3 regions of the Enterobacter sp. K510 genome follow, and region 3 is predicted to be linked to each of the others. Evidence: predicted binding sites of a transcription regulator. Region 3 holds the regulator's gene; each other region holds the start of a gene.
What was found. The regulator PurR, encoded in region 3, represses purine synthesis genes. The targets are predictions, from matches to a motif close to CANGCAAACGTTTGCNTG.
Positions count from the first base shown of each region.

Region 1: a site for PurR is predicted at 2,854-2,871, ahead of purE (5-(carboxyamino)imidazole ribonucleotide mutase). Genes of this name have one in related genera too.
Region 2: a site for PurR is predicted at 1,934-1,951, ahead of glyA (serine hydroxymethyltransferase). Genes of this name have one in related genera too.

Region 1 is NZ_JBNRLQ010000003.1:239,679-249,549, reverse strand. Features, by position in the region: gene mnmH (tRNA 2-selenouridine(34) synthase MnmH) at 1-1,060, opposite strand, end outside; gene purK (5-(carboxyamino)imidazole ribonucleotide synthase) at 1,209-2,276, opposite strand; gene purE (5-(carboxyamino)imidazole ribonucleotide mutase) at 2,273-2,782, opposite strand; gene lpxH (UDP-2,3-diacylglucosamine diphosphatase) at 2,902-3,624, opposite strand; gene ppiB (peptidylprolyl isomerase B) at 3,628-4,122, opposite strand; gene cysS (cysteine--tRNA ligase) at 4,297-5,682, shown strand; gene malI (Mal regulon transcriptional regulator MalI) at 5,817-6,833, opposite strand; gene ACQUTD_RS06590 (PTS transporter subunit EIIC) at 6,923-8,422, opposite strand; gene ybcJ (ribosome-associated protein YbcJ) at 8,653-8,865, opposite strand; gene folD (bifunctional methylenetetrahydrofolate dehydrogenase/methenyltetrahydrofolate cyclohydrolase FolD) at 8,867-9,733, opposite strand.
Region 2 is NZ_JBNRLQ010000008.1:30,463-40,333, reverse strand. Features, by position in the region: gene ACQUTD_RS14905 (KpsF/GutQ family sugar-phosphate isomerase) at 1-337, shown strand, start outside; gene glyA (serine hydroxymethyltransferase) at 566-1,819, opposite strand; gene hmpA (NO-inducible flavohemoprotein) at 2,144-3,334, shown strand; gene glnB (nitrogen regulatory protein P-II) at 3,415-3,753, opposite strand; gene glrR (two-component system response regulator GlrR) at 3,832-5,169, opposite strand; gene qseG (two-component system QseEF-associated lipoprotein QseG) at 5,156-5,887, opposite strand; gene qseE (two component system sensor histidine kinase QseE/GlrK) at 5,884-7,320, opposite strand; gene purL (phosphoribosylformylglycinamidine synthase) at 7,832-9,871, opposite strand, start outside.
Region 3 is NZ_JBNRLQ010000004.1:308,278-318,148, reverse strand. Features, by position in the region: gene nemA (alkene reductase) at 1-196, shown strand, start outside; gene gloA (lactoylglutathione lyase) at 284-691, shown strand; gene rnt (ribonuclease T) at 792-1,448, shown strand; gene grxD (monothiol glutaredoxin 4) at 1,485-1,832, opposite strand; gene ACQUTD_RS09340 (NlpC/P60 family protein) at 2,161-3,003, shown strand; gene ACQUTD_RS09335 (MFS transporter) at 3,058-4,224, opposite strand; gene cydH (cytochrome bd-I oxidase subunit CydH) at 4,397-4,489, opposite strand; gene purR (HTH-type transcriptional repressor PurR) at 4,784-5,809, shown strand; gene punR (DNA-binding transcriptional activator PunR) at 5,826-6,737, opposite strand; gene punC (purine nucleoside transporter PunC) at 6,851-8,035, shown strand; gene cfa (cyclopropane fatty acyl phospholipid synthase) at 8,336-9,484, shown strand; gene ACQUTD_RS09305 (riboflavin synthase subunit alpha) at 9,521-9,871, opposite strand, start outside.

The DNA.
Region 1 (9,871 bases), on a different contig from region 3:
GCCAGCCGTTAACCTCCTGCCATGAGCCGCGAAAGACGATCTTCGCGGCTTTCTTTTCCAGCTGATAGCGGTACATCGGATCGTAATACTCCTTCAGTAACGGCACCAGCCAGGCATTATGACCTTGCGTGTCGCCGTGCTGCCGCTGGCTAGCCAGCGCCGTATCAAGGTGCGCGCTGAGTTCGGCAAAGCGCTGCAAGCCCAGACGGCGACGAATGGCGAACAGCCCGTGATGCAGGTATTCCGCATAGGCCAGCCAGCCCGCGTCTTCGCCGTACGCCACGGTAAAATCGCGCTGCATCCGTACAAAATATTCCTCATGCAGACGCGCCACCCGCAGGTCGAACGGATCCTCCACCACCGCGATGGGCGACTGCGCCATGCGATCCCGCAGGCACTCCGGCAGATGATTAGCGCCGATCATACGGCCCTCATCTTCCAGCACCCAGCGCGCCGCATCCCGCTTAAGCAGTTTCACCGCCAGCGCGTTCTCAAAGCTCGCCTGGGAAAGTTGTGGCCTGAGCGTGCGGCCAAATGACGAACCGCGATGGCGGGCCAGACCTTCCAGATCGATGCCGTCCGCATGCTGGCGTACCAGATCCGTTTTTCCGCTGCCGGTGCAGCCGCCGATGAGGATCAGCGGACGCTGTACGCGCTGCTCTGTTGCCTGGATCGCCGCCTGGCGCAGCGCCTTATAGCCGCCGGGGATGAGCGGGTAATCAATGCCTGTTTCGCGCAGCCACTGCTGAGTAATATGGGAACGCTGGCCGCCGCGGGCGCAGCACAAATAGCCGTCAGGATGGCGCAGGCAGGCATCACGCCAGGCCTGTATGCGCTGCTCGCGCGTGGCGCCGGACACCAGCTGATGCCCGAGCTTCAGCGCGGCTTCAGGTCCCTGGCGTTTATAACAGGTGCCGACCGCCGCGCGCTCTTCGTCGTTCATCAATGGAAGATTAAGCGCCGACGGCATCATTCCCTGGGTAAATTCAACCGGGGCGCGCACGTCCAGCAGGGGCGTATCAGCGGCGAGGATCGCGCAATAATCCATGCCAGTGTTCATGGGACTTCCTTCTGCACATCAAAGGGCGACGTTTTACGTCAGATCGCCGTATTTTACGCGTTCATTTGTGCGGTGGGGGAAAAATGATGGCATTACGGGGCAGGAACTTTATGTAGGCCCGGCAAGCCTGCGCCGCCGGGCGATAGCGCTACGCTAATTTTGACTGTGCCCAGGCGATGCCGCTGGCGTATTCCGGCGGCAGTAACGGGAGCAGGGCTTCGAGGGTGGCGCTCAGGCGGTCGGTGTCGGCATCATTGAGATTCAGATGCCCGACCTTACGGCCCGGACGCACTTCTTTGTCGTACCAGTGCAGATGCACCAGCGGCAGCTTCAGCCAGTCATAATTCAGATCGCTGCCGATCAGGTTGATCATCACCGACGGGCTGTTAATCACCGGTTGCGGCATCGCCAGCCCGGTAATGGCGCGCAGATGCAGTTCAAACTGGCTGATGGACGCGCCGTTCTGCGTCCAGTGCCCGCTATTGTGCACGCGCGGGGCCAGCTCATTGATCAGCAGTCCACCAGGGGTGACAAAGCACTCCATCGCCATCACGCCGACGTAATTGAGTTCATTCATTACCGCGCTGAGCATGGTTTCCGCCTGCGTCTGCTGGGCGGCGTTCGCCTGCGGGAAGGCCACGCTGGTGCGTAAAATACCGTCCTGATGCAGGTTGTGTGTCAGGGGATAAAACACCGTGCTGCCGTCATGTCCGCGCGCGCCTACCAGCGACACTTCGCCGGAAAAATTAATGCCCTGCTCGACAATGCACTCGCCGTAGCAGTCATCCGGCAACTGGTCGGTATCGTCTGCGCGCAGACGCCACTGACCGCGTCCGTCATAACCGCCAACGCGGCGCTTGACGATCGCCAGCTCGCCCAGGCGATCAAACACGCCGGACCATTCATCGCGGCTGGCCAGCAACTGCCAGGGCGCGGTGGCAAGCCCGAGGGTGTCAAACAGCTGCTTTTGCGTCAGACGATCGGCGATGATCGGGAACACATCGCGGTTGACGAACGCCGGGTGACGGGCCAGCTCGCGGGTGAGGGCGGTTTCCGGCCAGCGCTCGATTTCAGCGGTGATCACGCTTTGCGCGAAAGGCACCGCTTCCGGCTCCGCATCCAGTCCCACCGGCCATACCGCAATCCCCAGCGGCTCACCGGCCTGGCGCAGCATCCGGCCCAGCTGACCGTTACCTAAAATACAGACCTGTTTCATGCTTCGCTCCGCGGATCCGGGTTATCCAGCACTTCATCCGTCTGGCTTTGTCGCCACTCGACCAGGCGCTGATGCAGCTCGCGATCCTGAGTAGCGAGGATCTGTGCCGCCAGCAGCGCGGCGTTGGCGGCACCGGCTTTACCAATCGCCAGCGTGCCCACCGGAATACCGCGCGGCATCTGCACGATGGAGTAAAGACTGTCGACACCGCTTAACGCGGCGCTTTGCACGGGCACACCCAGCACCGGCACCAGCGTTTTCGCCGCAATCATGCCCGGCAGATGTGCAGCCCCCCCTGCGCCGGCAATGATCACCTGATAACCGTTCTGCTCTGCGCTTTCGGCGAAGCTGAACAGTTTGTCGGGGGTGCGATGGGCGGAGACCACTTCAACATGGTAAGAAACGTGCAGAAGATCGAGGATTTCAGTGGCGAACTGCATGGTTGCCCAGTCGCTTTTGGACCCCATCACGATGGCGATACGCGCCGGATTATTGCGGGAAGACATGCGCCTTAAAACTCCTGTGGGTGTGCTTCAGACTGCTTTTAAGGCCACAGAGAATAACATGGATAATTAGCAAGGAAAACGGTTGCGTAACGCGGTATAGTTCAAATACAGGCGTTTTCTCAGAAGGGAAACGCGATCAGTTCAATCTTGTCAGCGGTCACTTTCACCATTGAGCCTTCACTGTGCCAGGCGCCCAGCACATAACGACAGGCGGGTTCACCGTTGGCGGTCAGCGCGTGAATATCCGGGCGATGGGTATGACCGTGGATCAGATGCTGCACCTGATGCTTTTCCATCACCTTCACCACCGCCTGTGGGTTAACGTCCATGATCGCCAGAGACTTGGTGCGGTTGGCGGATTTGCTGCCGGCGCGCATTTTCGCGGCGATGCGCGTGCGGATAAACAGCGGCAGGGCGAGAAACAGCTTTTGCAGCCAGGGCTGGTGAACTTTGGCGCGAAACGCCTGATAACCCGCGTCGTCCGTGCACAGGGTATCACCGTGCATAATCAGCAGCCGTTTACCGTACAGCTCAAGGACTTTTTCTTCCGGCAGCAATGTCATGCCGCTTTCACGCGCAAAGCGCTGACCGAGCAGAAAATCACGATTGCCGTGAATGAAATACACCGGGATGCCGGAATCCGCCAGCGCTTTCAGCGCGGCGGCGATCTGCCGGTGCAGGGGATTGGGATCGTCATCGCCGATCCAGGCTTCAAACAGATCGCCCAGAATGTACAACGCGTCCGCTTCCCTGGCTGTACCGGCCAGAAAACGCAGAAAACCGGCGGTGATCGCCGGTTCTTCTGTTTGCAGATGGAGATCTGCAATAAAGAGTGTCGCCACCGATTACTCGCTGACGGTCACGCTTTTAATGATTACGTCTTCTTTCGGCACGTCCTGGTGCATACCGCTGCGGCCAGTAGAAACGGCTTTGATTTTATCAACCACGTCCATGCCTTCCGCCACTTCGGCGAATACGCAGTAACCCCAGCCCTGCAGGCTTTCGCCGCTGAAGTTCAGGAAGTCGTTATCAACCACGTTAATGAAGAACTGCGCAGTCGCAGAGTGCGGCGCCTGAGTACGGGCCATGGCCAGGGTGCCACGGGTGTTTTTCAGACCGTTGTTGGCTTCGTTTTTAATCGCCTCTTTGGTCTCTTTCTGCTTCATACCCGGTTCAAAACCGCCGCCCTGGATCATAAAGCCATTGATCACACGGTGGAAAATGGTGTTGTCGTAAAAACCTTCGCGGCAGTAGTCGAGGAAGTTTTTAACGGTTTCAGGTGCTTTATCATCAAAGGTTTTGATTACGATATCGCCGTGATTAGTGTGGAAAGTAACCATTGTTGCATCCTGTTCTGTTTGGTAAGTCGCGTAGACCCGGCAATGGGTCAGAGATAATCGCCTTTTATAGCATAACCCTGAGGTTCGATCACCTTGCAAAGGGTGCTGCTTCGCTGCCGAAATATGGTTATGATAAGAAAGATATTCTCCACACACGTCTAAACGGAATCTTCGATGCTTAAAATTTTTAATACCCTGACGCGCCAGAAAGAGGAATTCAAACCCATCCATGCCGGTGAAGTGGGCATGTACGTGTGTGGTATCACCGTTTACGATCTGTGTCATATCGGCCATGGCCGTACCTTTGTAGCTTTTGATGTGGTGGCGCGCTATCTGCGTTTTCTGGGCTATCAGCTGAAGTACGTGCGTAACATCACCGATATTGACGACAAAATCATTAAGCGTGCCAATGAAAACGGCGAGGAATTCGTCGCGCTGGTTGATCGCATGATCGGCGAAATGCATGCGGATTTCGACGCGCTGAATATTCTGCGTCCGGACAGCGAGCCGCGCGCCACTCACCATATTCACGAGATCATCGATATCACCGCACGTCTGATTGAGCGTGGCCACGCTTATGTGGCTGACAACGGCGACGTGATGTTCTCGGTACCCACCGATCCGAACTACGGCAAGCTGTCGCGTCAGGATCTGGATCAGTTGCAGGCTGGTGCGCGCGTCGAAGTGGCCGACATCAAACGCAATCCGATGGATTTCGTGCTGTGGAAAATGTCCAAGCCGGGCGAACCGAGCTGGAGTTCGCCGTGGGGTGAAGGCCGTCCGGGCTGGCATATTGAGTGCTCGGCGATGAACTGCAAACAGCTGGGCAACCATTTCGATATTCACGGCGGCGGCGCGGATCTGATGTTCCCGCATCATGAAAACGAGATCGCGCAGTCCACCTGCGCCCACGACGGCGAATACGTTAACTACTGGATGCACTCCGGCATGGTAATGGTTGACCGTGAAAAGATGTCGAAATCCCTCGGCAACTTCTTCACCGTGCGCGACGTGCTGAAGTATTACGACGCGGAAACCATTCGCTACTTCCTGATGTCCGGTCACTACCGCAGCCAGCTGAACTACAGCGAAGAGAACCTCAAGCAGGCGCGTTCCGCGCTGGAGCGTCTGTATACCGCGCTGCGCGGCACTGATAAAAACGTGGCTCCGGCAGGCGGCGAGGCCTTTGAAGCGCGCTTTATCGAAGCGATGGACGACGATTTCAACACCCCGGAAGCCTATTCGGTGCTGTTCGACATGGCGCGCGAGGTTAACCGCCTGAAAGCGGAAGATATCAACGCCGCGAACGGCATGGCCGCGCAGCTGCGTAAACTGGCTGGCGTGCTGGGTCTGCTGGAGCAGGATGCAGAACAGTTCCTGCAAAGCGGCGCGCAGGCTGATGATGGCGAAGTGGCCGAGATCGAAGCCTTAATCAAGCAGCGTCTGGATGCGCGTCAGGCAAAAGACTGGGCCGCCGCCGATGCGGCGCGTGATCGTCTCAATGAGATGGGTATTGTGCTGGAAGACGGCCCGCAGGGAACCACCTGGCGTCGTAAGTAAGTCAGTAACGCCCGGCGGCGCGTTGCTTGCCGGGCCTACAAATTGTCTTGTAGGCCGGGTAAGCAACGCGCACCCGGCAATTACGGCTCTGTGTTGTAGGCCGGGTAAGCGCAGCGCCACCCGGCAACGGCAAATCACGCGGACTCCCGCGCCACTAACTGACCGGACAGGGTTATCCGCTGGGTAAGCAGATCCGGCTCTTTCAGTTTACGTATGATCAACGCCGCCGCCTGGCGTCCGGTCTCTTCACTCGCTGACGACACGTAGGTGAAGGACGGCGAGGTCAGATTCACATGCAGCATATCTTCAAATCCCACCAGCGCCACCTGTTGCGTCAGAAACACATCTTTACCCACCGTGCGCCCGACCTGGCTGATGCCGGACAAACAGCCAATCACCGCATCAGGCGAATGGCACAGCAGGGCGGTGATCTTATTGTTCTTCTCCAGCAGCTGACGCGTGGCGTGGCTGGCGGCATGGGTGCCATCGCAGCAGGCGGGGGTAAACTCTTCCCGCGTCACCAGCCCGTACTGCGTTAACGCGCTGCGAAAACCCAACAACCGTTGCTGGCGAATCAGGTTATTTTCACTGCCGCCGATATAGGCGATATTGCGATGACCGCGTTCAATAAGATAACGGGTGGCGAGGTTCGCCGCCTGACGGTTATCGCGCATCACTAAATCGCAGGGCTCGTCCAGCAGAGATTGCGACACCACCACCAGCGGTAGCGGACAGGCGCGAATTTGCTCCGGCACCGTCGCCCGCGCAGCATCCGCCGCCAGATAGATGACCCCCGCCACGCCCTGTTGCTTGAACGATAACAGACAGCGCTCAAGGTGTTCCTCATCGTTGAGCGGCTGGCCGAGAAAGACCATAAAACCCTGTTTCTCCAGCTCCTGCACAATGCTGGCCATCACTTTGATGGAAAAGCTGTCGCTGAAATCCCGTAAAATCAAACCGATAAGATTGGAGGTACTGGAGCGCAGATTGGCTGCCGCCACGTTGTGCACGTAGCCGAGCGTGGTGATGGACGCCTGCACTTTCTCAATGGTCGCCGCCGAAATTTTCCCTTTCTGACGCAGCACCAGCGAAACGGTCGAAACAGAAACCCCCGCATGCCTTGCGACATCAATAATGCTGACCTTCTTCAAACGCGCTCCCTGAAATCACCGGATAATCAGCCAAATATGACAACGTCTCCTGCGCGGGCAGAAGACGTTATCACCTTAACAGCTTCGGGTTATCTGCCCATCATACCGGACATGGTTTGTGCGATAAATTGTGCGCGCGCGCCAAAAATCACCTGTACGCCCTGATCGCCGACGAACACCACGCCCCGTGCGCCCAGATTGTTCAGCCCGTCTTTATCCACCAGCGCGCCCTTTGCCACTTCCAGACGTAAACGTGTGATGCAGGCGCCGACCGAGCTAATGTTCTGCTCGCCGCCGAGCAGGGCGATGATTTCCGTGGCGAGTTCGTCATCGGTTTTATCGCTGACGCTGGCGGTGATTTCCGTGCGGCCCGGCGTTTTGACATCAAAACGACGGATCACGAAGCGGAAGGTGAAGTAGTAGATCAACGCCATCGGCACGCCGACGATAATCGCGCTCAGGAAGTTGGTCTGGAAGCCGTTGAACGACGGCAGGATGCCGAACGACAGGTAGTCGATAAAGCCCGCCGAGAAGGATTTGGCGATATGCGCATGCAGCAGATACATACACATGTACGACAGACCCGCCATGATGGCGTTAAACACGTACAGCACCGGCGCGACAAAGATAAAGGTGAATTCCACCGGCTCGGTGATCCCCGTCAGGAAGCAGGTGAGGGCGGCGGAGAACAGAATACCGGCGGCAATCTTTTTGTTTTTGGTCTGGGCTTCGTGATACATCGCCAGACAGGCCGCAGGCAGCGCGAACAGCATCAGCGGGAACTCGCCCTGCATGAACTTACCGGCGTTCTGGTAGGTGTCGCTGCTGAAGGATTTCACGCCTTCTTCCAGCATTTTAAACCAGATGGTCTGGTCGCCATGGATCACCTGGCCTGCCTGCGTAGTGTAATCGCCGAAGGAGTACCAGAAAGAGGGATACCAGATATGGTGCAGACCCAGCGGGATCAGCGCACGTTCAACCAGCCCGAAGATAAAGGTTGAGGCCGCCTGATTATCGCCGTTCACCACCACTGACAGCGCATCGATGCCCGACTGAATGTGCTGCCAGACATAGGGCAGCAGCAGACCGAGCAGGAAGGAGAGAAACGCGGTGGCGATGGCTACAAAGCGTTTACCCGAGAAGAAGCCAAGGAATTCCGGCAACTGCAACGTATGGAAACGGTTGTAGCACCAGGCGGCGAGGATGCCGCAGATAAGCCCGCCAAACACGCCCATCTGTAAGGTTGGAATGCCGACCACCATCGCATACTTACCGCCCTGCGAGGCCATTTCCGGCGTGATCGACAGCACCGTACCTATGGTGATGTTAGTGACAAACACCGACACCGCCGCCGACAGCGCCGCAATACCGGACTCAGACGCCAGACCCACCGCGGAACCAATGGCGAACAGCATCGGCAGGTTATCAAAGATAACGCCCCCGGCATTCATCATCAGCGGCAGCTGGAATTTATCACCAAACGCCAGTAACAGACCGGCGGCGGGTAATAACGAAATTGGCAGCATCAACGCGCGGCCAATCATGGACAATTTTGATAACGACTTAATGAAACCTGACAGCATAGTCATGCCTTATCCCCCGAATGCAGACGCCTTTGTTGGGCGCTTATTTTTGTGAGTATAACGTTCTACTAAAACGTTATACCTAATGTCAGTTAAGCGCGGTTTTACCGCAACTGAAATCACGTGGCGCGTCAGAGGATTTTGTTATTCTTTTGAAGTCGATCGGGCAATGCCCCTGGCGGGCGCGGGGAGAAGGGCGGTTTTTACCCTCTCCGGCGGAGAGGGTAAAGGGGGGATCAGGCGGTGATGGTGATGCTCTGCCCGTTAAAACTCACGGTCTGACCGGCGACGATTTTGCAGCGCTTGCGGGTTTCCACCTCGCCGTCCACCGTCACCAGACCGTCGGCGATAAAAATCTTCGCCTGCGCGCCGCTTTCGCTCCAGCCTTCCAGCTTGAGCAGATCGCAGAGTTCAACATGCGGATGTTTGCCCAGGGAGAATGTTGCCATCTTATGCTTCCTTAACGTCGTGATATTCTTCGCACGCCTGTAGCGTGTTCTGGATGAGTGTGGCGACCGTCATCGGCCCGACGCCGCCCGGCACTGGCGTGATGTACGCAGCGCGCGCGGCGGCGTCTTCAAACACCACATCGCCCACTACTTTACCGCTTTCAAGACGGTTAATCCCGACATCAATAACAATCGCGCCTTCTTTGATCCACTCGCCGGGGATAAAGCCCGGTTTGCCCACCGCGACGATCAGCAGATCGGCGTTTTCCACATGCTGGCGCAGGTTTTTGGTGAAACGGTGCGTCACCGTGGTGGTGCAACCGGCCAGCAGCAGCTCCATGCTCATCGGGCGGCCGACGATATTGGAGGCGCCAATCACCACGGCATTCAGGCCGTAGGTATCGATGTTGTAGCGCTCCAGCAGCGTGACGATGCCGCGCGGCGTACAGGGGCGCAGACGCGGCGCGCGCTGGCACAGACGACCCACGTTATAGGGATGGAAACCGTCCACGTCTTTATCCGGCGCGATACGCTCCAGCACTTTTACGTTGTCGATGCCCGCAGGCAGCGGCAGCTGCACCAGAATGCCGTCGATGGCGCTGTCGGCATTCAGCCTGTCGATAAGCATCAGCAGTTCGGCTTCGGTGGTGGTTTCAGGCAGATCGTAAGAGCGGGAGATAAAGCCCACCTCTTCACACGCTTTGCGTTTACTGCCTACATAGATTTGCGAAGCCGGGTTGCTGCCAACCAGAACAACAGCCAGCCCTGGTGCGCGTTTTCCTGCAGCCAGACGTGCCTGCACTTTTTCCGCAACTTCAGAGCGCACCTGCTGCGCAATCGTTTTACCGTCAATAATCTTTGCTGCCATCAGAGAGAAGATTCCGTCTGTGAATAGAAGAGTGGGGATGGCTATATTTTGTCAGAAGCGGGAGGCGCTGTCAGTTAACCTTTATGAAATTCACCTGCGGCAGCGTCGTGAAGCAGTTCAGGATGCTCATTTACCGCG
Region 2 (9,871 bases), on a different contig from region 3:
GTCGGGGGATCTGATGATCATGCTGTCCCGCGGCGGCAACTCGGACGAACTGACCCGCCTGCTGCCGGGGCTGGCGGCCAGACAGGTGCCGCTGATCAGCGTCACGGAAAACCGCGGGTCGGCGATTGCTCAGGCGGCGCGGCTGGTGATCTCAACGGGCGTGCAGCGGGAAGTGGATCCGCTGAATATGCTGGCAACCACCTCAATCATTCTGGTGCTGGCGATTTTTGATGCGGCCTGCGCCTGTCTGATGAGCGAGAGCGGGTATACGAAGGAGACGCTGCTGGCGGTGCATCCGGGCGGGGATGTGGGTGTGACGTTGCGCGGGGAGCGGTGATAGCGCCCGGCGGCGCTGCGCTTGCACGGGCCTACATGAACTGGTTATGCCCGGCGGCGCTGCGCTTGCACGGGCCTACAGAACGGCTGGCGGTGCATGCCCGGCGGCGCTGCGCTTGCGCGGGCCTGGATTAACCCGAAGAACCGAAGACAAGTAGGCCGGGTAAGCGCAGCGCCACCCGGCAATAAAAAAGGCCGCTTACGCGGCCTTTTCAGGGTTTATCGCGGATCAGGCGTAAACCGGGAAGCGGGCGCAGATTTCCAGCACTTTCTGTTTCGTGCGTTCAATCACCGCTTCATCGTTGATGCTGTCCAGCACGTCGCACATCCAGCCAGCCAGTTCCTGGGCTTCCGCTTCTTTGAAGCCGCGACGGGTGATGGCCGGGCTGCCGATACGGATACCGGAGGTCACGAACGGGCTCTTCGGATCGTTCGGCACGCTGTTTTTGTTCACCGTGATGTTAGCGCGACCCAGCGCGGCGTCAGCTTCTTTACCGGTCAGGTTTTTGTCCACCAGATCCAGCAGGAACAGGTGGTTATCGGTACCGCCGGACACCACGTTGTAACCGCGATCGAGGAATACCTGCACCATCGCTTTCGCGTTTTTCGCCACCTGCTGCTGGTAGGTTTTGAATTCCGGCTCCAGCGCTTCTTTCAGCGCTACGGCTTTACCGGCGATCACGTGCATCAGCGGGCCGCCCTGCGCGCCAGGGAAGACCGCAGAGTTCAGTTTTTTGTACAGCTCTTCGCTGCCGCCTTTCGCGAGGATCAGACCACCGCGCGGACCAGCCAGCGTTTTGTGGGTTGTGGTGGTCACCACGTGGGCATGCGGCACCGGGTTCGGGTAAACGCCCGCGGCAACCAGACCGGCCACGTGCGCCATGTCGACAAACAGGTAAGCGCCGATGCTGTCGGCGATTTCACGCATTTTCGCCCAGTCAACCACGCCGGAGTACGCGGAGAAGCCGCCGATGATCATCTTCGGCTTGTGGGTCTGCGCCTGTTTTTCGAGGTCTGCATAATCAATATGACCAGTCTCATCAATGCCGTAAGGCACGATATTGTAGAGCTTGCCAGAGAAGTTAACCGGGGAGCCGTGAGTCAGGTGGCCGCCGTGCGCCAGGTTCATGCCGAGCACGGTATCGCCCGGTTGCAGCAGCGTGGTGTACACCGCGAAGTTAGCCTGCGAGCCGGAGTGCGGCTGGACGTTAGCGTAGTCAGCGCCGAACAGTTCTTTCGCGCGGTCGATAGCCAGTTGCTCAACGATATCCACGTATTCACAGCCGCCGTAGTAACGTTTACCCGGATAACCTTCCGCATATTTGTTGGTCAGCTGAGAGCCCTGAGCCTGCATCACGCGCGGGCTGGTGTAGTTTTCGGAGGCGATCAGTTCAATGTGTTCTTCCTGACGTACTTTTTCCTGCTCCATAGCCTGCCACAGTTCGGCATCATAATCGGCAATGTTCATTTCACGTTTTAACATCCGCATCTCCTGACTCAGCTAACGGTAATTACAGCTCTGAAGGGGGGCCCTTTTGGGCAACGGCGACCAGTATAACTGATTCATATCGTGATAACAGGTCTTGACAAAGGATTTTACGCAAACGATTGGCTGCCCGCCGTACAAGGGTTTGATGGAAAAGCCGTAACCCGGCGGAACCGGATTTCTTTTCAGCTTTGTGATGTAAATTTTTCATGACTGTGAGCCATCATAACTAAAATGCACTAAGTCATTTACAAGCGCAGGGTTATTTCTATAAGATGCATATAAAATACAACTTATAGTTCTGCTAAAAAGGAAGCTGCCATGCTAGACGCTCAAACCATCGCCACCGTGAAATCCACCATTCCCCTGCTCGTCGAAACCGGCCCGAAACTTACCGCCCATTTCTATGACCGGATGTTTAAACACAATCCGGAGCTGAAAGAGATCTTCAATATGAGCAATCAGCGCAATGGCGATCAGCGTGAAGCGCTGTTCAATGCCATTGCCGCCTATGCCAGCAATATTGAAAATCTGCCCGCGCTGCTGCCGGCGGTGGAGAAGATCGCCCAGAAGCACACCAGTTTTCAGATCAAACCGGAACAGTACAACATTGTCGGCGAGCATCTGCTGGCGACGCTGGATGAGATGTTCAGTCCGGGTCAGGAAGTGCTGGATGCGTGGGGCAAAGCCTATGGCGTACTGGCAGGCGTGTTTGTAAATCGTGAAAGCGAGCTGTATCAGGAGCACGCCAGCAAAACCGGCGGCTGGGAAGGCACACGAGCGTTTCGCATCATCGCAAAAAATCCGCAGAGTGCGCTTATCACCAGCTTTGCATTTGAGCCGGTGGATGGCCAGCCGGTGGCGGATTATCAGCCGGGGCAGTATCTCGGCGTATGGCTGAAGCCGGAAGGTTTTCCGCATCAGGAAATTCGTCAGTATTCCCTCACCCGCAAACCTGACGGGAAAAGCTACCGTATCGCCGTGAAGCGCGAGCCGGGCGGTCAGGTGTCCAACTGGCTGCATAATGACGCGACTGTGGGTGACATCGTGCATCTGGCGGTGCCTGCGGGTGATTTCTTTCTGGATGTGACCCCGGAAACCCCGGTGACGCTGATTTCCGCGGGCGTCGGCCAGACGCCGATGCTGGCGATGCTCGACACCCTGGTCAGCCGTCAGCATAGCGCGCAGGTGAACTGGTTCCATGCGGCGGAGAATGGCGATGTGCATGCCTTTGCCGATGAAGTGGCGCAGCTTGGCGCGCAGCTTGCGCACTTCAGCTCGCACACCTGGTATCGTCTGCCGACCGACACCGATCGCGCGGGCGCAGGCTATAACAGCGAAGGACTGATGGATTTGAGTCAGACGAAGGGGTTGTATTCCGATCCGGCGATGCAGTTCTATCTGTGCGGACCTGTGGTGTTTATGCAGTTTGCCGCCCGCCAGCTGATTGAGTCGGGCGTTGAGGCGCAGAATATTCATTACGAATGTTTCGGGCCTCATAAGGTGCTGTAATCGCCCGGCGGCGCTTCGCCTGCACGGGCCTGCGAAGAGTTTTGCAGGCCGGGTAAGCGCAGCGCCACCCGGCAAGAATGTTAGATAGCCGCGTCGTCTTCTTCACCGGTACGGATACGCACCACGCGGGCGACGTCGAAGACAAAGATTTTACCGTCGCCAATTTTACCGGTTTGCGCCGTGCGGATAATGGTATCCACGCAGGTATCAACAATATCGTCGGTGACGACAATTTCAATTTTTACTTTCGGCAGAAAGTCCACCATGTACTCAGCGCCGCGGTACAGTTCGGTATGCCCTTTCTGGCGGCCAAAGCCTTTCACTTCGGTCACGGTCATCCCGGTAATGCCCACTTCGGCCAGCGCTTCGCGCACATCATCCAGTTTGAAAGGTTTAATAATCGCATCAATCTTTTTCATGGTGGTTCCCTGAATTTTTGCCTGCAGGCGGCTACGTTATCGGTTGCTCACACTACCATATTCACTGCGCTTTGCGGATCACTCTTTAAAATCGTTCGCATCAAGTTCATGGCGCGATAACAATTTATAAAATTCGGTGCGGTTGCGCCCGGCCATGCGCGCGGCGTGAGTCACGTTACCTTTGGTGATTTGCAGCAGCTTGCGCAGATAGTTCAGCTCAAACTGGTTTCTGGCTTCGGCGAAGGTCGGCAGCGCGGTATTCTCCCCTTCCAGCGCCTGCTCCACCAGCGCATCGCTGATCACCGGCGAGGAAGTGAGCGCCACGCACTGCTCGATAACGTTCACCAGCTGGCGCACGTTGCCGGGCCAGCTGGCGGTCATCAGCCGCTTCATGGCGTCGGTGGAAAAGGCGCGCACAAAGGGTTTATGACGATCCGCTGACTGGCGCAGAAGGTGATTCGCCAGCAGCGGGATGTCTTCGGCACGCTCCGCCAGCGCCGGGATCTTCAGGTTCACCACGTTCAGGCGATAAAAGAGATCTTCACGGAATTCGCCGCGCTCCATCGCTTTCGGCAGATCGCGGTGGGTGGCGGAGATAATGCGCACGTTGATGTCGATATCGCGGTTGCTGCCGAGCGGGCGCACTTTGCGCTCCTGCAATACGCGCAGCAATTTCACCTGTAACGGAATGGGCATATCGCCGATTTCGTCGAGGAAAAGCGTGCCGCCTTCCGCCGCCTGAAACAGCCCTTCACGGCTGCTGACCGCGCCGGTAAAGGCGCCACGGGCATGACCAAAGAGCTCGGACTCCAGCAACTGTTCCGGCAAGGCGCCGCAGTTGATGGCGATAAAAGCGTTTTTACTGCGCGGGCTGGCGTTATGGATTGCCTGCGCGAGGATCTCTTTGCCGGTGCCGCTCTGGCCGTTAATCAGCAGGCTGACGTCCGACTGCGCCACCATGCGCGCCTGCTCCAGCAGACGCAGCATCAGCGGGCTACGGGTAACAATGGTTTCCCGCCAGAGGTCATCCCCCGCCGGGGCGGAGTGCTCCAGCGCGCCGTCGATGGCTTTGTAGAGCGCGTCTTTATCCACCGGCTTGGTGAGGAAGCTGAATACGCCCTGCTGGGTGGCGGCCACCGCGTCGGGGATCGAGCCGTGCGCCGTCAGGATGATCACCGGCATGCCCGGCTGCTGACGCTGGATCTCGGCGAACAGCTGCATGCCGTCCATTTCATCCATCCGCAGGTCACTGATCACCAGATCGATTTTTTCCCGCGCCAGCACGCGCAACCCTTCCTGCCCGCTCTCGGCGGTAACCACGCTATGGCCCTCGCTGGTCAGGCGCAGGCCGAGCAACTTCAGTAAACCGGGATCGTCGTCCACCAGCAGCAGACGGGCGGGTTTACGGCTTGTCATGGCTGGCATCCTCATTTTTCACGTCAGGGTTGGCGGAAGGCAGATCGTTACCGGCGGGTTTCCGCGTCGATAAACGCCGTTCGATATCGGTCAGGTTTTCCAGTTTGCGCGAGGTGGTTTCCAGCTGTTCACGCAGGTATTGCTGCTGCTGACGCAGGGTATCCAGTTCGCCATCGGCAGACTGCTGGAGCTTGCTGTAGCGGTAGCGCTCTTCTGACAGCTGTAATTGCAGCGCCTGCCCTTCGCGCCACACCTGATACAGCGGACGTACCTGGGCCGGTAGCTGCGGGCTGAGGGTGTCGAGACGGGTAACGAAGGCGCGACGTTCCACCGGCGAAATCTTGGCGCTGACCAGCAGAATGCCGCGCTTGAAGGTATCCTGCCAGGTGTCATCCGGCCAGCTTCGCGCTTCGGCGCGGGCGGTCGCGGGCGCCAGGCGTTCCGCGCAGTCCATGCCGCGCAGCCAGTACAGCGGGTTAGTATCCACAGATTTTCCGTGCAGCGACCAGATGTCGTTGCAGTCGGTGGACAGGAAATCCGCCAGTTGATGCTGGGGAAGTTTCTCTTCCTGTTTTTCGTTGACGGCGCTTTTTGGCACATGGGCAATACAGCCCGTCAGCAGCAGACAGGGCAAGCCTGCGCGCAGAAGCCCTGACAACGACACCGCGTTAAGCACGCGATTAAAAATGTGCGACATACTCACCAGACGTAGATTCATTTTAGGGATTTTTCCGGCGCACTGAGCGGTAGCTCAATGCGGAAACAGACATCTGACTGGCTGTCGGCCACCAGATGCAGCTCACCTCGCATGCGATGAATACAGTCTCTGGCGATACTCAGCCCCAGCCCACTGCCTTTCACCGCCCCTTTTCGTTGATGACTTCCCTGGAAAAAGGGTTCAAAAATCATCGCCTGTTCCGCTTCGGGGATCGGCGTACCCGTGTTGGCTACCTCAATGGCTAAGCGTGCCCCATGAGTGTAGCTGCGAATATAAATGTTACCGGATTCAGCCCCATAGTGCACCGCGTTCGAGTAGAGATTATCGAGCACGCTCATCAGCAGCATCGGCTCCGCCAGGCAGTGCGTTTCCGGCAGTGAGATGTCGGTATGCATCATTTTAGCCCGTGCCGGTAAACTGTGTGCGGCGATCACCGCCTCCACCAGCGGCGCTAAATCAACCCTTTCCAGTTCCACCGCGCCATCCGCCAGCTTGCGGTTGTAATCCAGCAGTTGCTCAATGAGTTTTTGCAGGTTACGGCTGCTGTCATCCAGAATAGCCACCACCTCTTTTTGCTCCGGGGTGAGCGGGCCAACTACTTCATCGGCGAGCAGCTCCGTGCCTTCGCGCATACTGGCGAGCGGGGTTTTCAGTTCGTGGGAAAGATGACGTAAAAACTGGTGACGCTGGGACTCAAGCCAGGCGAGGCGCTCGCTGAGCCAGAGAATGCGCTCGCCCACCGAACGTAATTCCCGCGGCCCTTTAAACAGCACCCGCTGCCCGAGCGTGCGCCCTTCGCCAAGACGATTGATCATCCGCTCAATGCCCTTCACGGGGCCGATGATCATGCGGGTAAACAGCAGTACCAGCCCCAGGCTGACCAGAAACAGCACCAGCGCCTGCCAGCCAAAAAACTGTCCACGCTCGGCGATCTCCTGTTGCAGCTGTTGCCCGCGGGAAAACACCACCGCGCGCGTGGACTGCACCATCATGGTATTGGCGGCGGCAAAGGCCTCCAGCCGCGCTGAGGCGGCGTCGCCGGGGCCGCTGTTATGGCACTGCAACTGCGCCAGATCGTTCAGATCCTGGCGCAGCGCCAGAGAGAGTTTTTCATCCGGCAGCACGCCTGCGTGGGCATCCAGCATATCGCTGTAGCGCTTACGCTGACTCTGGTAGACGCGGGCCAGAGTGGGATCGTCCAGCACGCAATACTGGCGATAGCTGCGCTCCATCTCCAGCGCGACGTTGGTCATCGCCTCGCTACGACGGGCGTCAATCAGCGTGGTACGGTTGGTCTGCGCCGCCTGGGCGCTGAGGGTATTGAGGCTCTGCCATGCCTGCCAGGCCAGCACTAACAGCGGCAGCAGGATCAGCAAAAAGGCCATCATAACCAGTTGTCGCAGGGAGCGGGGGAAGCCGGGCCAGGGTTTCAACGCACTATTCTCGTGAAAGCGGATTTTAGAGGATGCTAACTGAGTAACGCGCCGGGGGAAAGTTAAGATTACCGTGGGACAAAAACAACAAAGCCGGGAATTACCCGGCTTTATCTGGAATTAGGCGGTGCCTTACTCGACGTTTCGCCCGGGGTCTGAAATAGCAGCGCTATGATCAGCAATTGGACGGCAGGCACCTTTTTGTGCGTCATTCTGAGTTTATGTAGCACGTCCCGAAGGGGCTGACATAAGAAGGTGAATGAGCCACTGCCTTATAATATGCACAACCCGTGCCAATGTACAGAGTTTATTATTTAGCCATTGAATTAAAAGGATTTAATTATTAAAGCGGTGGTACTTAGCCTGCTCACTTTTACGCCACACTGTCGCCAAAAAGCAACACAGCGGAAGCGAAAAAGTCATCACTAATAAAATCAAAGAGTTAAGTGTCGCCAAAAAGAGACAGGAAAATGCGCCACTGTCGGCTAAAACCGACAGTGGCGTGTGAGCATTATCCCAGTTGCTTACGGGCGTTACGGAAGATACGCATCCACGGGCTGTCCTCGCCCCAGTTTTCCGGGTGCCAGGAGTTGCTGACGGTACGGAATACGCGCTCCGGGTGCGGCATCATCAGCGTTACGCGACCGTTTTCCGAGGTCACGGCAGTGATGCCATTCGGCGAGCCGTTCGGGTTAGCCGGATAGGTCTGCGTCACCTTGCCGGTGTTATCCACGAAACGCAGCGCCACCAGGCCTTTGCTTTCCAGCGCCGCCAGATGGGCGTCATCGCGCACTTCCACACGACCTTCCCCGTGAGAAACGGCAATCGGCATCTGCGAGCCGACCATCCCCTGCAACAGCAGAGACGGGCTTTGCGTCACTTCCACCAGGCTGAAGCGGGCTTCAAAACGGTCGGAGTGGTTACGCACAAAGCGCGGCCACAGATCGCTGCCAGGGATCAGTTCGCGCAGGTTGGACATCATCTGGCAACCGTTACATACCCCCAGCGCCAGCGTCTGCGGGCGATGGAAGAAGGTTTCGAAGGTGTCACGTACGCGGCTGTTGAACAGAATGGATTTTGCCCAGCCTTCCCCTGCCCCCAGCACGTCACCGTAGGAGAAACCGCCGCACGCCACCAGCGCCTGGAAATCATCCAGACCGGTACGGCCCGCCAGCAGGTCGCTCATGTGCACGTCGATAGCGTCGAAACCGGCGCGGTGGAATGCCGCCGCCATTTCAACATGGGAGTTCACGCCCTGCTCGCGCAGTACCGCCACTTTCGGACGCGCGCCTGTCGCGATATATGGCGCGGCGATGTCCTCGTTGATGTCGAAGGAGAGCTTCACGTTCAGACCCGGATCGGCATCGTTGGCTTTTGCCTGGTGCTCCTGGTCGGCGCATTCCGGGTTATCGCGCAGACGCTGCATCTGCCAGGTGGTTTCTGCCCACCACATACGCAGCGTGGTACGGCTTTCGCTGAACACCGGCTGTTGCCCGGCGGTAAGCGTAAAGCGATCTCCTGTTACGGCCTTGCCCAGATAGTGCACGCAGTCCGCCAGACCGTGTTTGCTTAAAATGTTTTCCACCGATTCGCGGTCGGCGGCGCGGATCTGGATCACCGCGCCCAGCTCTTCGTTAAACAGCGCGGCCAGGCGATCGTCCCCCAGCGCGGCAATATCGGCTTCAATGCCGCAGTGACCGGCAAAAGCCATCTCTGCCAGCGTCACCAGCAGGCCGCCATCGGAACGATCGTGATAGGCCAGCAGCTGGCGTCCCGCCACCAGCGCCTGGATAGCATCGTAGAAGCCTTTCAGCTGCGTAACATCGCGTACGTCCGCCGGTTTGTCGCCAAGCTGACGATACACCTGCGCCAGCGCCGTTGCGCCCAGAGCATTGTGACCTTTACCCAGGTCGATCAGCAGCAGGGCGTTATCGTCGGTGGAGAGCTGCGGCGTGATGGTATGGCGCACGTCTTCCACGCGGGCAAAGGCGGTGATCACCAGCGACAGCGGCGAGGTCATTTCGCGCTGTTCGTTGCCGTCCTGCCAGCGGGTTTTCATCGACATGGAGTCTTTACCCACCGGGATGGTCAGGCCGAGCGCCGGGCAGAGTTCTTCGCCCACCGCTTTGACCGCTTCATACAGCCCGGCGTCTTCGCCAGGGTGGCCGGCTGCCGCCATCCAGTTGGCGGAAAGCTTAATGCGTTTGATGTCGCCAATTTGCGTGGCGGCGATGTTGGTCAGGGCTTCGCCGACCGCCAGACGGGCAGAGGCGGCAAAGTCCAGCAGCGCCACCGGCGCGCGTTCGCCCAGCGACATGGCTTCGCCATAGTAGCTGTCGAGGCTGGCGGTAGTCACGGCACAGTTCGCCACCGGCACCTGCCAGGGTCCGACCATTTGATCGCGGGCCACCATACCGGTGACGCTGCGGTCGCCGATGGTGACAAGGAAGGTTTTTTCCGCCACCGCAGGAAGATGCAGCACACGGTTAACCGCCTCCGCTACGGTGATGCTCTGACGGTTAAAGGCCTCGCCTGCCGCTTTTTGCGTCTG
Region 3 (9,871 bases):
CGGGGCTTACACGCCGGAGAAAGCCGAAGATCTGATCGGCAAAGGGCTTATCGATGCGGTGGCCTTTGGTCGTGACTATATCGCCAACCCGGATCTGGTTGAGCGCCTGGAACGCAAAGCGGAACTGAACCCGCAGCGCCCGGAAAGCTTCTACGGCGGCGGCGCGGAAGGTTACACCGACTACCCTACTCTGTGATCCGTTGATTGATAGCGGCGACACTCCGCCGCTATACTGCATAAAGCTTTACGACCGGAACGCAAAACAACTGATTAAGAGGATATTATGCGCTTACTTCACACCATGCTGCGTGTTGGCGATCTGCAACGCTCCATCGACTTCTACACCAACGTGCTGGGCATGACGCTGCTGCGTACCAGTGAAAATACCGAATACAAATACTCGCTGGCCTTTGTGGGCTACGGCCCGGAAAGCGACGAAGCGGTTATCGAACTGACCTATAACTGGGGCGTCGACAGCTATGAGCTGGGCACCGCTTACGGTCATATCGCGCTGGAAGTGGATAACGCTGCTGAAGCTTGCGAACGTATCCGTCAGAATGGCGGCAATGTCACCCGTGAAGCTGGCCCGGTTAAAGGCGGCACCACGGTTATCGCCTTCGTTGAAGATCCGGACGGTTATAAAATCGAACTGATCGAAGCCAAAGACGCTGGTCGCGGTCTGGGCAACTGATCCCCCACGGGCGCGCCGCGCCCGTTCTTTCTGCGCGGTATAATCCTTGCGTAAAATTTGTCATAATGCGCGCTGCAATTTTCCGTCTTAAGAGATCCTGATGTCCGATAACGCTCAACTCACCGGTCTGTGCGGCCGTTTTCGTGGTTTTTACCCTGTTGTTATTGATGTGGAAACCGCCGGGTTTAACGCCAAAACCGATGCGCTGCTCGAAGTTGCCGCCATTACCTTAAAAATGGACGATGAGGGCTGGCTGATGCCGGACAGCACGCTGCATTTTCACGTTGAGCCGTTCGAAGGGGCAAATCTGCAGCCTGAAGCGCTGGCGTTCAACGGTATCGATCCTGCTAACCCGCTGCGCGGGGCGATCAGTGAGCACGATGCGCTGCATGCGATTTTCAAAATGGTGCGCAAAGGCATTAAAGACAGCGGCTGTAGCCGCGCGATCATGGTGGCCCACAATGCGACCTTCGATCACAGCTTTATGATGGCCGCCGCCGCGCGCGCCTCGCTGAAACGCAACCCCTTCCATCCGTTTGTCACCTTTGACACCGCCTCACTGAGCGGTCTGGCGCTGGGACAGACGGTACTTTCCAAAGCCTGCGCCGCCGCGGGGCTGGATTTCGACAGCACCCAGGCCCACTCTGCCCTCTACGATACTGAGCAAACAGCACTGCTGTTCTGCGAGATCGTTAACCGCTGGAAGCGGCTGGGCGGCTGGCCGATGGCGATGCCTGGCGACGAAAATCAGCCATAAAAAAAGCACCCTAGGGTGCTTTTTTATTGCCTGCGCTTATTCAGCGCCCGGCTCTTCGGTTTTGTACTTCGCAGCGGTTTCTTTGATCAGCGGCTGAAGTTCTCCGCGCTGGTACATCTCAATGATGATGTCGCAGCCGCCTACCAGCTCGCCATCCACCCACAGCTGCGGGAAGGTCGGCCAGTTGGCGTATTTCGGCAGCTCGGCGCGGATGTCCGGGTTCTGCAGAATATCTACATAAGCAAAGCGTTCGCCACAGGCGGAAAGCGCCTGAACTGCCTGGGCAGAGAAGCCGCAGCTTGGCAGCTTAGGGGAACCTTTCATGTACAGCAGGATCGGGTTTTCAGCGATTTGACGCTGGATTTTTTCGATGGTCTCGCTCATTGTCTTGCTTCCTTAACTTCTTCTACGACAGTCGTCTTATTGTAGCGGTTCAGACAACCCACGGAAAATAACATTTTGTTCACCACGCGTTATATTATCGTCTGTCGGATAAAGATGCCTTAAGAATATCAGTTTGCGCGAAACGATTCGCTCATGCCTTAACCGTTTCCTTCCCTGAATTGCTGCTTTTTTTTGCGCTTGTTAACGAAACAGCGCAAGGATGCAAAAAGGCTCTTACCTTTTTAGCATTTTATGCTTTAGAATCGACGAGTTTTGAAAATCACACGCACGCATGATTTCATGCCTGCCCGAATCAGGGGATTGCTCAGTGGCGCGGATAAATAAAGTCTCGATCACGCTCTGTGCTTTGGTTTTTGCTTCGCTGACGTTTGCGCCATTAAGCCAGGCGTCTGAACAGGCGCGGCCCTCTGCCGTGCAAAAAACGCATCTGGCGAAAACCAGCGACCGTAAGAAGCAAAGCACGACCCAAAAGACAACAAAGAAAAGCAGTGGCAGCAGTAAAAAAATAGCTAAAAAAGCATCCAGCAGATCCGCCAGTCAAAAAACCTCCAGCAGAACAAAACGCGTCTCATCCGGTACTAAAACCAGCAGCCTCGCCTCACGCAAAAGCAAATCCAGCCCGGGGAAAATTGCCGCCGTTACCTTTACGGAAAAGTGCACCACCCGCAAAGGCCGCAAGCAGCACTGCGTGAAAGTGAAAAGCAGCAAGCCGGTTACCCTGGCAGACGCGCATAAAGTGCGCATTAAAAAGGCCCAGACGGCGGCGTTATCGACATTAATGAATCAGATCGGCAAACCCTATCACTGGGGCGGCACCTCGCCGCGTACCGGCTTCGATTGCAGCGGGCTGGTGTATTACGCCTATAAAGATCTGGTGAAGTTCCGCATCCCGCGCACCGCCAATGAAATGTATCACCTGCGTGATGCCTCGCCGGTCAACCCGGGCGAGCTGGAACGGGGCGATCTGGTGTTCTTCCGCACGCAGGGTCGCGGCACCGCCGATCACGTGGGCGTCTACGTTGGCAATGGCAAATTCATCCAGTCGCCGCGCAGTGGTCAGGATATTCAAATCACTTCCCTTAGCGAAGATTACTGGCAGCGTCATTATGTGGGCGCGCGCCGGGTGATGACGCCGAAAAACGTCCGCTAAAAAAAACACCCTGCCGGACTGCGCAGGGTGTTTTTCTTTTTTACTCAGTAACGATCAGTTCGCCACGCATTCCCGGCGGGCATCGGCGCGACCGGAAAACAGCACCAGCAGCAGCGCGAGCGCCGCAATAACAGCGCCCATCACCGGCACGACGGCGTAGCCTAATCCTGCGGAGATCACCGCGCCGCCTGCCGCCGCGCCCAGCGCATTGCCGAGGTTAAAAGCGCCGATATTCACGGACGAAGACAGCCCCGGCGCTTCATGAGCGACACGCATCACGCGCATCTGCAATGGCGGCACCACCGCGAACGTTGCGGCACCCCACACCACCATCGCCACGGCCGCGCCGATATCGCTTTTCACCAGCAGCGGGATCGCCAGCATGATCACCATCAGCAGCAACAGAAAGCCTTTCAGCGTGCCGCTGACGGAACGATCGGCAAACTTACCGCCCAGGTAATTGCCCAGCGAGAAGCCCACGCCGATCAGCACCAGCATCGCGGTGACAAAGAACGGCGTCGCGTGATTAAGCTCCTGCAACACCGGCGAGATGTAGGTATAGAGAGTGAACATCGCCCCGGCGCCCAGCACGGTGGTCAGCAGCGCCGATAAAACCTGCGGGCGCATCAGCACCGCCAGCTCCTGGCGCACATCCGGACGCACGCCCGCGCTGCCCTTCGGCAGGGAGAAGAACAGGCTTAACATCGACACCACGCCAAGACCTGCGGTGGCGAGGAAGGACATCCGCCAGCCGATGGTTTCCCCAAGCCAGGTGGCCGCAGGAACGCCGCCGATATTGGCGATGGTCAGTCCCATAAACATGGTCGCCACGGCGCTGGCCTGTTTATGTTTCGGTACCACGCTTGCGGCCACCACTGACCCCAGGCCAAAGAAGGCGCCGTGGTTAAGACTGGTGATAATGCGCGACAGCAGCAGCGTGGTGTAATCCGGTGCAATGGCCGACAGTACATTACCGAGGGTGAAAATCGCCATCAGGAAGATCAGCGCGTTACGGCGGGCGCGGTGCGACAGCAGCAGCGTCATCAGGGGGGCGCCCACCATCACGCCGATCGCATAGGCGCTGATCAGCATGCCGGCGGCAGGGATCGAGACGTCAACGCCACGGGCGATTACCGGCAGCAATCCCATGGGTGAAAATTCAGTTGTACCTATCCCAAAAGCCCCGATTGCCAGTGACAGCAGGGGAAAATTTATCTTCATTATTACATGACTCCAGTAATGCGATGGCGTACAGAGCGCCTCGCGGTGAAGTCAAAAGCATGACATTAATCACAAAAAAACAGAAGTTAATGAAGTGACAAAAGATTATTGCAAATTTGATAACAATCGGCGGGAATGAAAAAGAGAGGGAGAGCGCTCTCCCTGCTCTGGATCAATTAAAAGCGGCAGTCATTGCGCCAGCAACGATCAGGCTGAGCACGATTACGGTAGTAAACAGCGAATACTTCAGATTGCTATCCATCATTTTTTCTCCTTTGTTAACCCCCACAAAAAGTGAGATTGCTCATTTTTGCACAGTTAAACGCAAAAATCTTCTCTGTTTTAGATTGATAACCATTTTTAGGCTTCCCCTTTTCATCAAGATCAGCCAGAATTCCACGCTAAATTTATTCGCGTACCGGCCACTGACCCCTCCTGACGTCCTGTGTTGTTTTCCCGGCGTATCGCAACCTGAAAATGTTGCGCGAAGGGTTTTTTAAGGCAAACGTTTACCTGTAGCAGTATCAGGAGCTTAAGATATGGTCTGGAGTGAGATCTAATGGCAACAATTAAAGATGTAGCGAAACGCGCAAACGTTTCCACTACAACCGTATCACATGTTATTAACAAAACCCGTTTTGTTGCGGAAGAAACGCGCAACGCGGTGTGGGCAGCTATCAAAGAGCTGCATTATTCCCCGAGCGCGGTGGCGCGCAGTCTGAAGGTTAACCATACCAAGTCGATTGGCTTGCTGGCGACCAGCAGCGAAGCGCCCTACTTTGCCGAAATCATTGAAGCTGTTGAGAAAAACTGCTTCCAGAAGGGCTATACCCTGATCCTCGGCAACGCCTGGAACAATCTTGAAAAGCAGCGCGCTTATCTGTCGATGATGGCGCAAAAGCGCGTCGACGGCCTGATGGTGATGTGTTCTGAATACCCGGACCCGCTGTTGCGCATGCTGGAAGAGTACCGTCATATCCCGATGGTGGTGATGGACTGGGGCGAAGCGAAAGCGGACTTTACCGATTCGGTGATCGATAACGCCTTTGAAGGCGGCTATATGGCGGGCCGGTATCTGATCGAACGCGGCCACCGTGAAATCGGCGTCATTCCGGGCCCGCTTGAGCGTAACACCGGCGCGGGCCGTCTGGCGGGCTTTATGAAAGCGATGGAAGAAGCGCTGATTAAGGTGCCGGAAAACTGGATCGTGCAGGGCGACTTTGAGCCGGAATCCGGCTACCGCGCCATGCAGCAGATCCTCTCCCAGCCGCATCGTCCGACCGCAGTCTTCTGCGGCGGCGACGTGATGGCGATGGGCGCGCTCTGCGGGGCTGATGAAATGGGTCTGCGCGTGCCGCAGGACGTGTCGCTGATTGGTTATGACAACGTGCGCAACGCCCGTTTCTTCACCCCGGCGCTGACCACCATTCACCAGCCGAAAGACTCGCTGGGCGAAACGGCCTTCAATATGCTGATGGACAGGATCGTCAGCAAGCGTGAAGAGTCGCAATCCATTGAGGTGCACCCGCGTCTCATCGAACGCCGCTCGGTCGCCGACGGCCCGTTCCGCGACTATCGCCGCTAAGCCTGCCGGGAGCCAGTCACTCTGGCTCCCGCAACCACTCTTTATTCAGCGTCTCGCTGTCTCCTAAATAATCCAGCAGCCAGCTTAAGGCGGGCGAATTATCCTTTTGCTGCCACGTCAGGCAACAGGCGGCATCCGGGAAGGGATTTTCAAGCGGCAGCGCCACCCACTCTCCGCGATCAAGCCAGGGCCTGGCAAAATGCGCCGGTACCATGCCGATACACAATCCCGCCGACAAACAGGCCGCCGAGGATTCCCAATCGGGCGCGATGATGCGCCGCTGGTTATCCAGCAGCCAGGTAATACGCTTGGGCAGCGAGCGGGAGGTGTCCTCGCGCACCAGCGACGGCCAGTTGCGCAAGGTGTCATCGCTCAGCGGCCCGTCCATCGCCGCCAGCGGGTGTTCACGGGATACCACGCACTTCCAGCTCAATTTCCCCATATCCCGGAAGGCGTAGCGCCCGCCCACCGGCACCGCCTGGGTCGCGCCAATCGCCAGTTCCACGCGGCCATCCGCCAGCGCGTCCCACACGCCGTTGAATACTTCCTGAAAGACGATCAGCTCCACATCCTGAAAGTGGCGGTAGAAATCGACGATCATTTGCCTGCTACGTTCGGGCTTAACGATATTGTCCACCGCGATGGATAACTGCCCCCGCCAGCCGTTGGCGATCTGCTGACACTGCTGACGGGTGATCTGCATTTTTTTGATAACAGATCGCCCTTCCTTTAAAAACCAGCGTCCGGCGGGAGTAAGCACCACGTCACGGTGACGGCGCTCGAACAGTGGCACCGCCAGCCACTCTTCCAGCTGCCGCACCGTATAGCTCACCGCCGATGGGACCCGGTGGAGTTCCTGCGCGGCGGCGCTGAAGCTGCCGGTTCGTGCCACCGCATCAACCACTTCCAGTGAATATTCTGACCACATGTTCTGCCTGCAAATTTTTTGAATGCAATGTGCAAATATTAGCGTTTCACAACCGTCATTGCACTCCCTACACTCTGCCGCTCTGCTCACCTGCCAAAACAAGAGAACGTGACATGAAACCTGGAAAAGGATTTTTAGTCTGGCTGGCGGGGTTAAGCGTACTGGGCTTTCTGGCTACAGATATGTATTTACCCGCCTTCGCCGTTATTCAGAATGATCTTCAAACCCCGGCGGCTGCTGTCAGCGCCAGCCTGAGTCTGTTTTTAGCCGGATTTGCGGTTGCGCAACTGGCGTGGGGTCCGCTGTCCGATACTTATGGTCGCCGCCCGGTGCTGTTAAGCGGTCTGGCGCTCTTTGCCGTCGGCTGTCTGGGCATGCTGTGGGTGCGCGACGCCACCTGGCTGCTGGTGCTGCGTTTTATCCAGGCGATCGGCGTCTGCGCCGCCGCCGTCACCTGGCAGGCGCTGGTGACGGATCACTATCCGGCACACCGCACTAATCGTATCTTCGCCACCATTATGCCGCTGGTGGGTCTCTCTCCGGCCCTTGCGCCGCTGCTGGGCAGCTGGATCCTCGCGCATTTTTCCTGGCAAATGATTTTTATGACGCTGTTTGTCATTACGCTGGTGCTGATGCTGCCCGCGCTGCGCCTGAAGCCGGTGGTAAAAAAAACCACCAGCAGCGACGTGCCGCTGACCTTTGCCACCCTGCTCCGTTCCCGGGATTACCGCGGTAACGTGCTGATCTACGCCGCCTGCTCCGCCAGCTTCTTCGCCTGGCTGACCGGCTCGCCCTTTATCCTCAGCGAAATGGGCTACGGCCCGGCGGCCATTGGCCTGAGCTATGTGCCGCAAACCATCGCCTTTCTGATCGGCGGCTATGGATGCCGCGCAGCGCTGCAAAAGTGGCAGGGTAAAAAGTTACTGCCGTGGCTGCTGGTGTTCTACGGTCTGAGCGTGGCGGGTACCTGGATAGCCGGGCTGGTGGCGGGTCAATCCCTCACTGCGCTGCTGGTGCCCTTCTGCGTGATGGCAATGGCGAACGGCGCCATTTATCCCATTGTGGTGGCCCAGGCGCTGCGCCCGTTCCCGCAGGCGACCGGACGTGCGGCGGCGCTGCAAAATACCCTGCAACTGGGGCTCTGTTTCCTTGCCAGTCTGGTGGTGTCCGCGCTTATCGGCACGCCGCTGTTGACCACCACCAGCGTAATGCTGATCACCGTATTACTGGCCGCTGCCGGTTACCGGATGCAGCGTCATGGTGTAACAGACGCGGATGCTGAAACCGCCTCTGCATAGTTCACCGGGCAACTATGTTACAAACCAGTGATTAGGTTGCTAAGAATTTACTATTGTATCTGCCGGATCTGAGGCCTATACTCATTTCCGGCACATATAATTACGATAAATATTATGCAGTAACAGGCGCAGGATGACGCCTCTCTCACCACGGATGGCCTTTTCGGCAAGGGTAATCTCCCTTCCTCTGTTCTACGTCGGATTTCTGGCTCGCGGACCATTCCGTGAGATTTCTCACAAACCCTAAAAAGCGACTACGCTGTTTGAAGGTTCTGATCACATACAGGTGATGGAGAAGCTATGAGTTCATCGTGCATAGAAGACGTTAACATACGGGATGATGACTGGTTTCGTATCGTAAGCGAACTGCTTGGCCGGGCGGGGATCACAATCAACGGTTCGTCCCCGGCAGATATTCAGGTCAAAAATCCTCATTTTTTTAAACGCGTGCTGCAGGAAGGATCGCTGGGGCTGGGTGAAAGTTATATGGACGGCTGGTGGGATTGCGAACGGCTGGACATTTTCTTCAACAACGTCCTGCGTGCCGGTCTTGAAAACCAGCTCCCGCACCATCTCAAAGATACACTGCGTATAGCGGGCGCCAGATTATTTAATTTGCAGAGCAAGCGCCGGGCATGGATCGTCGGCAAAGAGCATTACGATTTGGGTAATGATCTGTTCAGCCGCATGCTGGATCCGCAAATGCAATACTCTTGCGCCTACTGGAAGGATGCCACGACGCTGGCAGACGCCCAGCTTGCCAAGCTAAAACTGATTTGCGAAAAGCTACAGCTCCAGCCCGGAATGCGTGTGCTCGACATCGGCTGTGGCTGGGGTGGGCTTGCGCAGTACATGGCGCAGCACTATGACGTCAGCGTGGTGGGCGTGACGATTTCTGCGGAACAGCAAAAAATGGCGCAGGAACGCTGTCAGGATCTCGATGTGACTATTTTGCTCCAGGATTATCGCGATCTTAACGAGCAGTTTGACCGCATCGTCTCTGTCGGCATGTTCGAACACGTTGGTCCTAAAAACTACGCCACCTATTTTGAGGTTGTCGATCGCAATCTGAAACCTGACGGCCTGTTTTTACTGCACACTATCGGCTCGAATAAAACCGACCACCACGTCGATCCCTGGATCAATAAGTACATCTTCCCTAACGGCTGCCTGCCGTCGGTGCGGCAGATCGCCACCGCCAGCGAGCCGCATTTTGTGATGGAAGACTGGCATAACTTCGGTTCGGATTATGATAAAACGCTGATGGCCTGGCACAGCCGTTTTCAGGCCGCCTGGCCGGAGATTGCCGGCAATTATTCTGATCGTTTCAGAAGGATGTTCAGCTACTATCTCAATGCCTGTGCGGGGGCGTTCCGCGCGCGGGATATTCAGCTCTGGCAGGTGGTGTTCAGCCGGGGCGTGGAAAACGGCCTGCGTGTGGCGCGTTGATAAAAAACCCCGGCTTGCCGGGGTTTTTTGTGGAATTTACTCGTCGCGCTCAACCACCACCACCCGGGCCGCCATTACGCGTTCGACGGTGTCCACCACCGCCTGGGTCTGGGGATCGATTTCGATATTGACGCGGCTGCCCAGTTTTTTGCTGCTGAGCGTGGTGCGCTCCAGCGTTTCCGGGATCAGGTGCACGCAAAAGCGCGTCGGCGTCACCTCGCCTACCGTCAGGCTAATACCGTCAATACCGATAAATCCTTTATAAAGAATATACTTCATCAGCGTCGGATCCTGGACTTTAAACCAGATCTGACGATTATTTTCTGACGCCAGGATCTTAACCACTTCCGCGGTAGTGATAATATGACCTGACATTAAATGTCCGCC